2 regions of the Bacillus pumilus genome follow, and region 2 is predicted to be linked to the other one. Evidence: a T-box and tRNA genes for the amino acid it is inferred to sense, from the RefSeq annotation. Region 2 holds a T-box; the other holds one or more tRNA genes.
The links. The T-box of region 2 lies ahead of thrS (threonine--tRNA ligase). A T-box ahead of a tRNA ligase gene usually reads a tRNA of that ligase, here a tRNA-Thr.
Positions count from the first base shown of each region.

Region 1 (4,811 bases), 1.4 Mb from region 2:
AATGTTGTTCTCTCCAGAGTGGATCCTGAGTACGGCGGAACACGTGAAATTCCGTCGGAATCCGGGAGGACCATCTCCCAAGGCTAAATACTCCCTAGTGACCGATAGTGAACCAGTACCGTGAGGGAAAGGTGAAAAGCACCCCGGAAGGGGAGTGAAATAGATCCTGAAACCGTGTGCCTACAAGTAGTCAGAGCCCGTTAAAGGGTGATGGCGTGCCTTTTGTAGAATGAACCGGCGAGTTACGATCCCGTGCAAGGTTAAGCAGAAGATGCGGAGCCGCAGCGAAAGCGAGTCTGAATAGGGCGCATGAGTACGTGGTCGTAGACCCGAAACCAGGTGATCTACCCATGTCCAGGGTGAAGTTCAGGTAACACTGAATGGAGGCCCGAACCCACGCACGTTGAAAAGTGCGGGGATGAGGTGTGGGTAGGGGTGAAATGCCAATCGAACCTGGAGATAGCTGGTTCTCTCCGAAATAGCTTTAGGGCTAGCCTCAAGGTAAGAGTCTCGGAGGTAGAGCACTGATTGGACTAGGGGCCCCTACCGGGTTACCGAATTCAGTCAAACTCCGAATGCCGATGACTTATCCTTGGGAGTCAGACTGCGAGTGATAAGATCCGTAGTCGAAAGGGAAACAGCCCAGACCGCCAGCTAAGGTCCCAAAGTATACGTTAAGTGGAAAAGGATGTGGAGTTGCTTAGACAACCAGGATGTTGGCTTAGAAGCAGCCACCATTTAAAGAGTGCGTAATAGCTCACTGGTCGAGTGACTCTGCGCCGAAAATGTACCGGGGCTAAACGTATCACCGAAGCTGCGGACTGTTCTTACGAACAGTGGTAGGAGAGCGTTCTAAGTGCTGTGAAGTCAGACCGGAAGGACTGGTGGAGCGCTTAGAAGTGAGAATGCCGGTATGAGTAGCGAAAGACGGGTGAGAATCCCGTCCACCGAATGCCTAAGGTTTCCTGAGGAAGGCTCGTCCGCTCAGGGTTAGTCGGGACCTAAGCCGAGGCCGAAAGGCGTAGGCGATGGACAACAGGTTGATATTCCTGTACCACCTCCTCACCATTTGAGCAATGGGGGGACGCAGGAGGATAGGGTAAGCGCGGTATTGGATATCCGCGTCCAAGCAGTTAGGCTGGGAAATAGGCAAATCCGTTTCCCGTGAAGGCTGAGCTGTGATGGCGAGCGAAATTTAGTAGCGAAGTTCCTGATTCCACACTGCCAAGAAAAGCCTCTAGCGAGGTGAGAGGTGCCCGTACCGCAAACCGACACAGGTAGGCGAGGAGAGAATCCTAAGGTGATCGAGAGAACTCTCGTTAAGGAACTCGGCAAAATGACCCCGTAACTTCGGGAGAAGGGGTGCTTCTTAGGGTGTTAAAGCCCCGAGAAGCCGCAGTGAATAGGCCCAGGCGACTGTTTAGCAAAAACACAGGTCTCTGCGAAGCCGTAAGGCGAAGTATAGGGGCTGACGCCTGCCCGGTGCTGGAAGGTTAAGAGGAGCGCTTAGCGTAAGCGAAGGTGCGAATTGAAGCCCCAGTAAACGGCGGCCGTAACTATAACGGTCCTAAGGTAGCGAAATTCCTTGTCGGGTAAGTTCCGACCCGCACGAAAGGCGCAACGATCTGGGCACTGTCTCAACGAGAGACTCGGTGAAATTATAGTACCTGTGAAGATGCAGGTTACCCGCGACAGGACGGAAAGACCCCGTGGAGCTTTACTGCAGCCTGATATTGAATGTTGGTACAGCTTGTACAGGATAGGTAGGAGCCTTGGAAACCGGAGCGCTAGCTTCGGTGGAGGCATCGGTGGGATACTACCCTGGCTGTATTGACCTTCTAACCCGCTGCCCTTATCGGGCAGGGAGACAGTGTCAGGTGGGCAGTTTGACTGGGGCGGTCGCCTCCTAAAATGTAACGGAGGCGCCCAAAGGTTCCCTCAGAATGGTTGGAAATCATTCGCAGAGTGTAAAGGCACAAGGGAGCTTGACTGCGAGACCTACAAGTCGAGCAGGGACGAAAGTCGGGCTTAGTGATCCGGTGGTTCCGCATGGAAGGGCCATCGCTCAACGGATAAAAGCTACCCCGGGGATAACAGGCTTATCTCCCCCAAGAGTCCACATCGACGGGGAGGTTTGGCACCTCGATGTCGGCTCATCGCATCCTGGGGCTGTAGTCGGTCCCAAGGGTTGGGCTGTTCGCCCATTAAAGCGGTACGCGAGCTGGGTTCAGAACGTCGTGAGACAGTTCGGTCCCTATCCGTCGCGGGCGCAGGAAATTTGAGAGGAGCTGTCCTTAGTACGAGAGGACCGGGATGGACGCACCGCTGGTGTACCAGTTGTTCTGCCAAGGGCATCGCTGGGTAGCTATGTGCGGACGGGATAAGTGCTGAAAGCATCTAAGCATGAAGCCCCCCTCAAGATGAGATTTCCCATTCCGCAAGGAAGTAAGATCCCTGAAAGATGATCAGGTTGATAGGTCTGAGGTGGAAGCGTGGTGACACGTGGAGCTGACAGATACTAATAGATCGAGGACTTAACCTATATTCTAATGTGAAGTTTGAACATTGTTATCTAGTTTTGAGAGAACATTCTCTCCATCAGGTTTGGTGGCGATAGCGAAGAGGTCACACCCGTTCCCATACCGAACACGGAAGTTAAGCTCTTCAGCGCCGATGGTAGTTGGGGGTCTCCCCCTGTGAGAGTAGGACGCCGCCAAGCTTTTTGTTTATATCCTTCCAATGGAAGAAGTTACTTTATCATTCCGCAGTAGCTCAGTGGTAGAGCTATCGGCTGTTAACCGATCGGTCGTAGGTTCGAGTCCTACCTGCGGAGCCATGCTTCCATAGCTCAGTAGGTAGAGCACTTCCATGGTAAGGAAGAGGTCAGCGGTTCGAGCCCGCTTGGAAGCTTTCCTCTAAATGTTAATCTGACAAGGTTTCTCGATGATGAGAAGGCTTTTTTTTATGTCCTTTTTTAATTGCTTGAGGACAAATTAGGGGCCAATTATCGAATTTGCAATAAGTTTGTTATAGCTTCCGCATGACCTAAACGCTGAGAGACAGATTTGATATTAAACCCAGGTATTTTGCCGATTTGATTTATTAGCATAGCAGCATGAGTATGATGCATATCATGCAAATGAATTTTCTTATATCGTGCCTTTTTGCGAATCGCTCCCACCATGTATTTAAATTTGAAAAGGTAGTTGAGAACGCATAATGCTAATTCGTTCAGCTGATGACAGAGCAAGGCATTCCATTGGCCAAGGTTGTGCCACATAAGAGATGGAACGGATCGAAGACAAAAGCAGCTCTTCAAAAAGCATTGAAAAAATGAAAAAAGTAAAGCCCCTGACCATAGAGAACAGGGGCTTTTTGATGTTTATTTTTCATCGTTTGAAAATGCGTGAAGCTGCAATTCTTTTGCATTTGCAACTTTCATTGTTCTTCTTTTGAAGTGCAGTCCCAGCAAGTGGTAATGCTTTAGTGTTCCAAATCGGTGCTAACGCAACTCAACAAATTTCAGTTCATATTGATAAAATGAGTACAGATGCATTGGGAGTTAAAGATGCTAATGGGATTGTAGCGAATCAAGCTATTAAAGACATCGATGTAAGAAGAGAAACATGATTAGTGTAAAACCGTGTGGAAACAACACTTTTTCACATGCCCTAAAAACACTCGATAAAGTAACAGAGAAAAGAAAAAGGATTTTGAGAGAAGGATTCAGGATAGATTGAAGGTCAGACTCTTTATCCTGCGTACCAGTGTTTCCAGCTTGAACCACTAGTTCACGTACACGTTGAAGGATTGAGTGAGTTTCAGTCAATGCACCTTCCGCCCCTTTATATAGGGGTTTTTTTGTTTGTCTTTATTCAGTTCGATGTTTCATTTTATTGATCGTTCTAAAAGACGCTTCATCCAAGTGTTCATCAGGGAAAGATCTCCAGCGATAGAACGTGTAAAGGGAAAGTTTCAAGCAGCTGGCGTACAAGTAGACGTAGTTGGAATGGATATACAAAGTCGAAATCTTGTGAAACAGGTGAATGGTTCTTCATAAGTTTTTTCTGTTTGTTACAATAGAAAGGGTAGAAAGTGAAGGATGGAGGTGGCCGGCATGCTTGTGCGTTTGAACCAAGTGCTCGGCCGGATGATGCCGCTTATTACGCCTATTAGTGTGCTACTTGGTGTTTTATTGGCAGCCTATTTAAAAGATTTTACGTTTATAGTGCCTTGGGTATTTGCCATTATGACATTTTCAGGGAGCTTGTCATCTACTTTTTCAGCTTTAAAGCATACGGTGATGCATCCATTGCCTTTAATTTTATCGTTTATGATTTTGCATGTGCTGATGCCTCTTTATGCTTGGTCAGCGGGGCATTTGATATTTGCGGGCGATTCTATGACGATCACCGGTTTGACTCTTGCGATGGTGATTCCAACAGGTGTGTCTAGTTTAATATGGGCGGCGATGTATAAAGGGAATGTCGGTTTAACGTTATCTATCATTTTAATTGATACATTGCTTTCGCCATTGATTGTGCCAGTAAGCTTGTCACTCTTCGTCGGTACACAGGTCCATATGGACATGGTTGCGATCATGAAAGGGCTGTTTGGTATGGTGGTGCTGCCCTCTATTTTAGGGATGCTCGTTCGTCAGTATGCAAAGCCATCGGTGACGAAAACAATGAGTCAGACCCTGGCTCCTTTTTCAAAATTAGGCTTGTTTGTTGTCGTATCGATTAACAGTTCTGTTGTCGCCCCATATTTGCGTGAACTGGATGCTGCATTTTTTAGCAAAGCAGCGACTG
Region 1 is NZ_LT906438.1:168,750-173,560, forward strand. It holds rRNA gene CKW02_RS00975 (23S ribosomal RNA) at 1-2,542, shown strand, start outside; rRNA gene rrf (5S ribosomal RNA) at 2,604-2,719, shown strand; tRNA gene CKW02_RS00985 (tRNA-Asn) at 2,762-2,836, shown strand; tRNA gene CKW02_RS00990 (tRNA-Thr) at 2,838-2,910, shown strand; gene CKW02_RS20100 (hypothetical protein) at 3,487-3,630, shown strand; partial or broken gene CKW02_RS01000 (flagellin N-terminal helical domain-containing protein) at 3,731-3,853, opposite strand; gene CKW02_RS01005 (hypothetical protein) at 3,866-4,060, shown strand; gene CKW02_RS01010 (bile acid:sodium symporter family protein) at 4,118-4,811, shown strand, end outside.
Region 1: it encodes a tRNA-Thr, which carries the amino acid that the T-box ahead of thrS (threonine--tRNA ligase) is inferred to sense. The anticodon was not compared.

Region 2 (4,811 bases):
TGCTCGCTCCATTAATTTCGCAGACATGTCCTTTAAATCGCCTACGACCTGTTTCATCGTGCTTTCTCTTTCTGTTATGTCTGTTGCGACTTTCACAACACCCACTACGCGTTCCTCTTCATTGCGGACAGGTGTATATGTCGCTTCAAGCCATAAATTGTCACCATTCTTCGTCGTCCGCTGCACCTTTTCCTGAAAGACTTGCCCCTCTTTCAAACGCTTCCAAAACATTTGATAGCTTGCGTGTTCTGCAATATGAGGAGGACAAAACTGTCTATGTTTTAAACCAATCATCTCTTGCTTTGAATATCCCATGGCTTTTGCAAAAATATCATTGACCCATAGCACTTCACCTGTCACATCAAATTCAATCATCGCCAGTGAGTGTTCCAATGCACGAAGTACTGCTGATCGCTCCAATACTTGTGATGATAAAGTGTTTGTTGTTTTCATCATCGCTTTCATACCCCCAATTTAACTCGAACCAATAGTACATACTTACCCATACTTTCATACTATCTAAACGTATCATTCAAGGGACTGGATCACTAGTGGAGAATTTTTCCCAAAAAGAAAAAGCCAGTGATCTAAGGAGAAAGATCACTGACTGCTTCGCTTGAAAAAGATTATTTTTTCGCTTCTGCTACTGCATGTTTCACAAAGGCTTCAAGATCCATTGTTTCTGAATCTTGCTCTCCGTATTTTCTTACATTGACTGCGCCATTTTCTGCTTCTTGATCTCCGACGACTAGCATGTACGGAATCTTTTGCATTTGCGCTTCTCTAATTTTGTATCCGATTTTTTCATCACGGCTGTCAAGCTCTACACGAAGACCTTCAAGCTGCAAACGTTCTTGTACTTTTTTCGCATAGTCTAAATGGACAGAAGGTGAAACCGGGATGACTTGGAATTGTACAGGTGCCAGCCAAGTTGGTAGGGCTCCTTTGTATTCTTCAATTAAGAAGGCAACAAAACGCTCCATTGTAGAAACAACACCTCTATGAATCACGACTGGACGATGGTGCTTGCCATCTTCTCCGATATATGTGAGATCGAAGCGCTCTGGAAGTAAGAAATCAAGCTGTACAGTAGACAGTGTCTCTTCTTTTCCAAGAGCTGTCTTCACTTGAACGTCAAGCTTCGGACCATAAAATGCCGCTTCGCCTTCTGCCTCATAATAGTCATGACCAAGCTCGTCCATTGCATCCTTTAGCATCGATTGCGCTTTATTCCACATTGCATCATCGTCGAAATACTTCTCAGTATCTTCTGGATCACGGTAAGATAAGCGGAATGTGTAGTCATTCAAGCCAAAGTCTTGATACACTTCTTCAATTAGGCGAACTGTACGAATGAATTCGTCTTTGATTTGATCTGGACGTACAAAGATATGGGCATCGTTTAATGTCATACCGCGAACACGCTGAAGGCCGGATAAAGCACCTGACATTTCATAACGGTGCATTGTACCAAGCTCTGCAATACGAATTGGCAATTCGCGATAGCTATGCGGCTCGTTTTTGTAAATCATCATATGGTGAGGACAGTTCATCGGACGAAGAACAAGATCTTCGTTGTCCATTTCCATCACAGGGAACATGTCTTCTTGATAATGCGCCCAGTGCCCTGATGTTTTATACAATTCAACATTTGCAAGAACTGGTGTATACACATGCTCATAACCAAGGCGTACTTCTTTATCGACAATGTAACGCTCAATAACGCGGCGGATCGTTGCGCCTTTTGGCAACCAAAGCGGTAGACCTTGACCTACCTTTTGAGAGTTCGCAAACAGTTTCAGCTCTTTTCCTAGTTTACGGTGATCGCGTTCTTTCGCTTCTTCAAGCAGGCGTAGATGCTCATTTAGATCATCTTTGCTGAAGAAAGCTGTACCGTAAATACGCTGAAGCATTTGATTGTTGCTGTCACCTCTCCAGTATGCACCTGCAAGGCTTAACAGTTTAAACTCTTTGATTTTCCCTGTTGATGACAAGTGAATGCCGCGGCAGAGGTCAAAGAATTCACCCTGCTCATAAATCGTGACAGCTTCACCTTCTGGAATCGCCTCTAACAGCTCAAGCTTTAATTGATCACCAATCGCTTCAAAGCGTTTTTTCGCTTCTTCTCTTGATACTTCAATTCGCTCGATTGGCAGATTGCTGTTAATGATTTTTTTCATTTCTTTTTCAATCTTTGGTAAATCTTCCGGTGTGATGGCAACATCGATGTCCACATCGTAGTAGAAGCCATTTTCAATCACAGGACCTACGCCAAACTGAACGTGATGCTCTTTTCCATACAGGCGTTTGATTGCCTGTGCTAGCAAATGAGCTGTGCTGTGGCGCATAATGTCGAGTGCTTCATCACTTTTATCTGTGATGATCTCAATTGTTCCACTTTCTAGTAGCGGCGTACGCAGATCTATTTCTTTGCCGTTCAATTTACCGGCAAGCGCTTTTTTCTTTAGGCCTGGGCTAATTGATGCCGCGATGTCTTCTGTTGTAGCTGTTTTGTCAAACTCCTTGACTGCTCCATCTGGAAATGTAAGTTGAATTTGTTCTGACATCTCTGGTCACTCCTTTTTTTGGCAATATAAAAACCCCGCCCCCTGGAAAGGGACGAGGTTGAATAAAACGGAATCGTGGTTCCACCCTTTTTCCCGTATTTGCAGCTTACTTTTTCATAAGCAAACACGGCTTGTGGTTCGATAACGGGAATTCCCGTCAGCCATTACTAAAACGTTCACAGCTGATGTTCAAAGGTGGTAAAGCAAATGGTCCTCTGCTAGGAAGCTTTCAGCCGCGGCTTCCCTCTCTTTAAGCGGGTGTTCATTTGTTCATGTCCTTATCAATACGGTCTTTGTATGAAGTTACACCGTATTATAAAACGTTTTTTCGTGAAAATCAAGAAAGCTTTTCACTTTTCTGTTCCAAATGGTCATGGACAAATTGAACATTGTGTTCTTGAAATGAATGAGCCGGGAATACCTCGACCCTTTCTTGAAAAATATTTTGAATGGTCTGTACCATCGAGTGACCTGTATCATTTGTAAACAGGTCAATCTTTTTGGGCGCTATGGATACGAGTGGTGCAATCAGCTGCGAATCAATATACATTGGATGCTCTCTTACAAACTGTCTGTCTATGTATTGTTTTTGATCACGCTCAGAAGCGTACCGAAATTCCCAAATCATCAGGCGATCCTGATGCACAACATGTACTTTTTCGAGCTTCGGTTCTTTTGCCATCACATAGTCTCGAAGCGATTGAATGAAGTTTTGATATTCTTGTTCCATTTTGTATTCTTCAATGGAGACTTCAACATAGTTCTTCAGCCTCCTGTCATACTCTGACAGTCTGAATGTCATAAATGAACCAATTGAAAAAATACCTTGCTGTAAAGAAATCGTCTCGAGCTCCTTTGTTAACAGGGCTTCTCTTGACGGTTCTTGATGAATGCCGGGAATATCATCTAAATCCCCGTTCATGATGCTGTGGGCAATTGAAAGAATTTGGTGCTGCTCTTCAGGATCTTTAAATAAATACGTGTTTTCAAGAATGCTGCGCATGCGCTCATTTTCTTTGCATTCCAAAAAAAAGTGAACCAGTAATGGCCGCACAATGGACTCAAGTCCTTCCTTTGATTCCTTCACCTCTATGAGAAGCCGGTCTTTCCCTTGTTGAATTGACATGTGATGCCGACTGTCCAAGTGTTCAGCAAGATGTAAAAAAGCGGCGGTATCATATTCATCTTCAAAGATTATTTCAAGCATGTTTGTCCCCCCTAACGACATCTGTTACATATATATGGGGAGAACATAAAAAATAGACGCCTAAAATAAATCAGGCATCTTTCTTTTTAAAATGAGCGGAACTGAGATAAAGATTAGATAAATCAAACAAACGATTGCTAAAGCGGCATAATTGCCGCTGACAAAGCTTGAGCCAAGGACATTTAATGCAACTGTACCCGGTATTAAGCCTAAAAAGGTAGCTGCCGTAAATGCACGATAATTTGCACGTGAAGCTGCTGCCGCATAGCTGACAAAGTCAAAATGGATTGGGGCAATTCGCAATAACAAAATGTAAAGAAACCCATGCTCCTGAATGCGGGACGTCACCGCTTTCAGCTTCCGGCTGCTTGATTGTGTTTCCTTCTTTTTTGCACGAAAGGTTGTGGCAAGCAGGAAGGAGCATGTTGCTCCGGCGGTAGCACCAACGAGGGCATAAATCGTCCCAAGAACACTGCCAAATGCCAAACCTGCTGCCAGCGAAAAAACCGTAATAGGGACGAGAACAAACGGGCGAAAAAGAGATAAGAAAAGAAAAACAAAGGGTGCCAGCATCCCAAATTGAAGCACCCAATTTTTCACATCTTTTGGCGCCAGCTGAAGATGCTGTTTGTTCAGCCACCAAAGTAAAACAGCGAGACCTGCAATCACGAGAAAAAGCAGCCATTTTCTTTTGTTCATTTCATTTGCTCCTCCTTCAGGTGATAGACGCTTTTATAAATGACGGCGGTTTTCTCCTTCGAGCAAGACTGCCTCTGCTAAATAGAGAATCCGTTCCATTAAACGAGCGGCTTTGACCTCTTCTTTTTCCCCGCGCTGTGAGTACGTAAAGTGATGCTTCAGTTCACTTGGTGAGAAATTAGAAGAGAAGAAAGTCGGCAGCTGCTCTGCCATACGGTATTGTAAAATCGTTCCGAGTAGTTCATCTCGAACCCAGCTTGTCATCGACTCTGCCCCAATATCATCAAGCATTAAAATAGGGGTGGATTTGACCATGTTCAGTTTTGATTCTAGTGTAT
Region 2 is NZ_LT906438.1:2,579,523-2,584,333, forward strand. It holds gene CKW02_RS13275 (methyl-accepting chemotaxis protein) at 1-456, opposite strand, end outside; gene thrS (threonine--tRNA ligase) at 627-2,567, opposite strand; T-box leader at 2,613-2,861, opposite strand; gene ytxC (putative sporulation protein YtxC) at 2,905-3,774, opposite strand; gene CKW02_RS13290 (TVP38/TMEM64 family protein) at 3,835-4,473, opposite strand; gene dnaI (primosomal protein DnaI) at 4,507-4,811, opposite strand, start outside.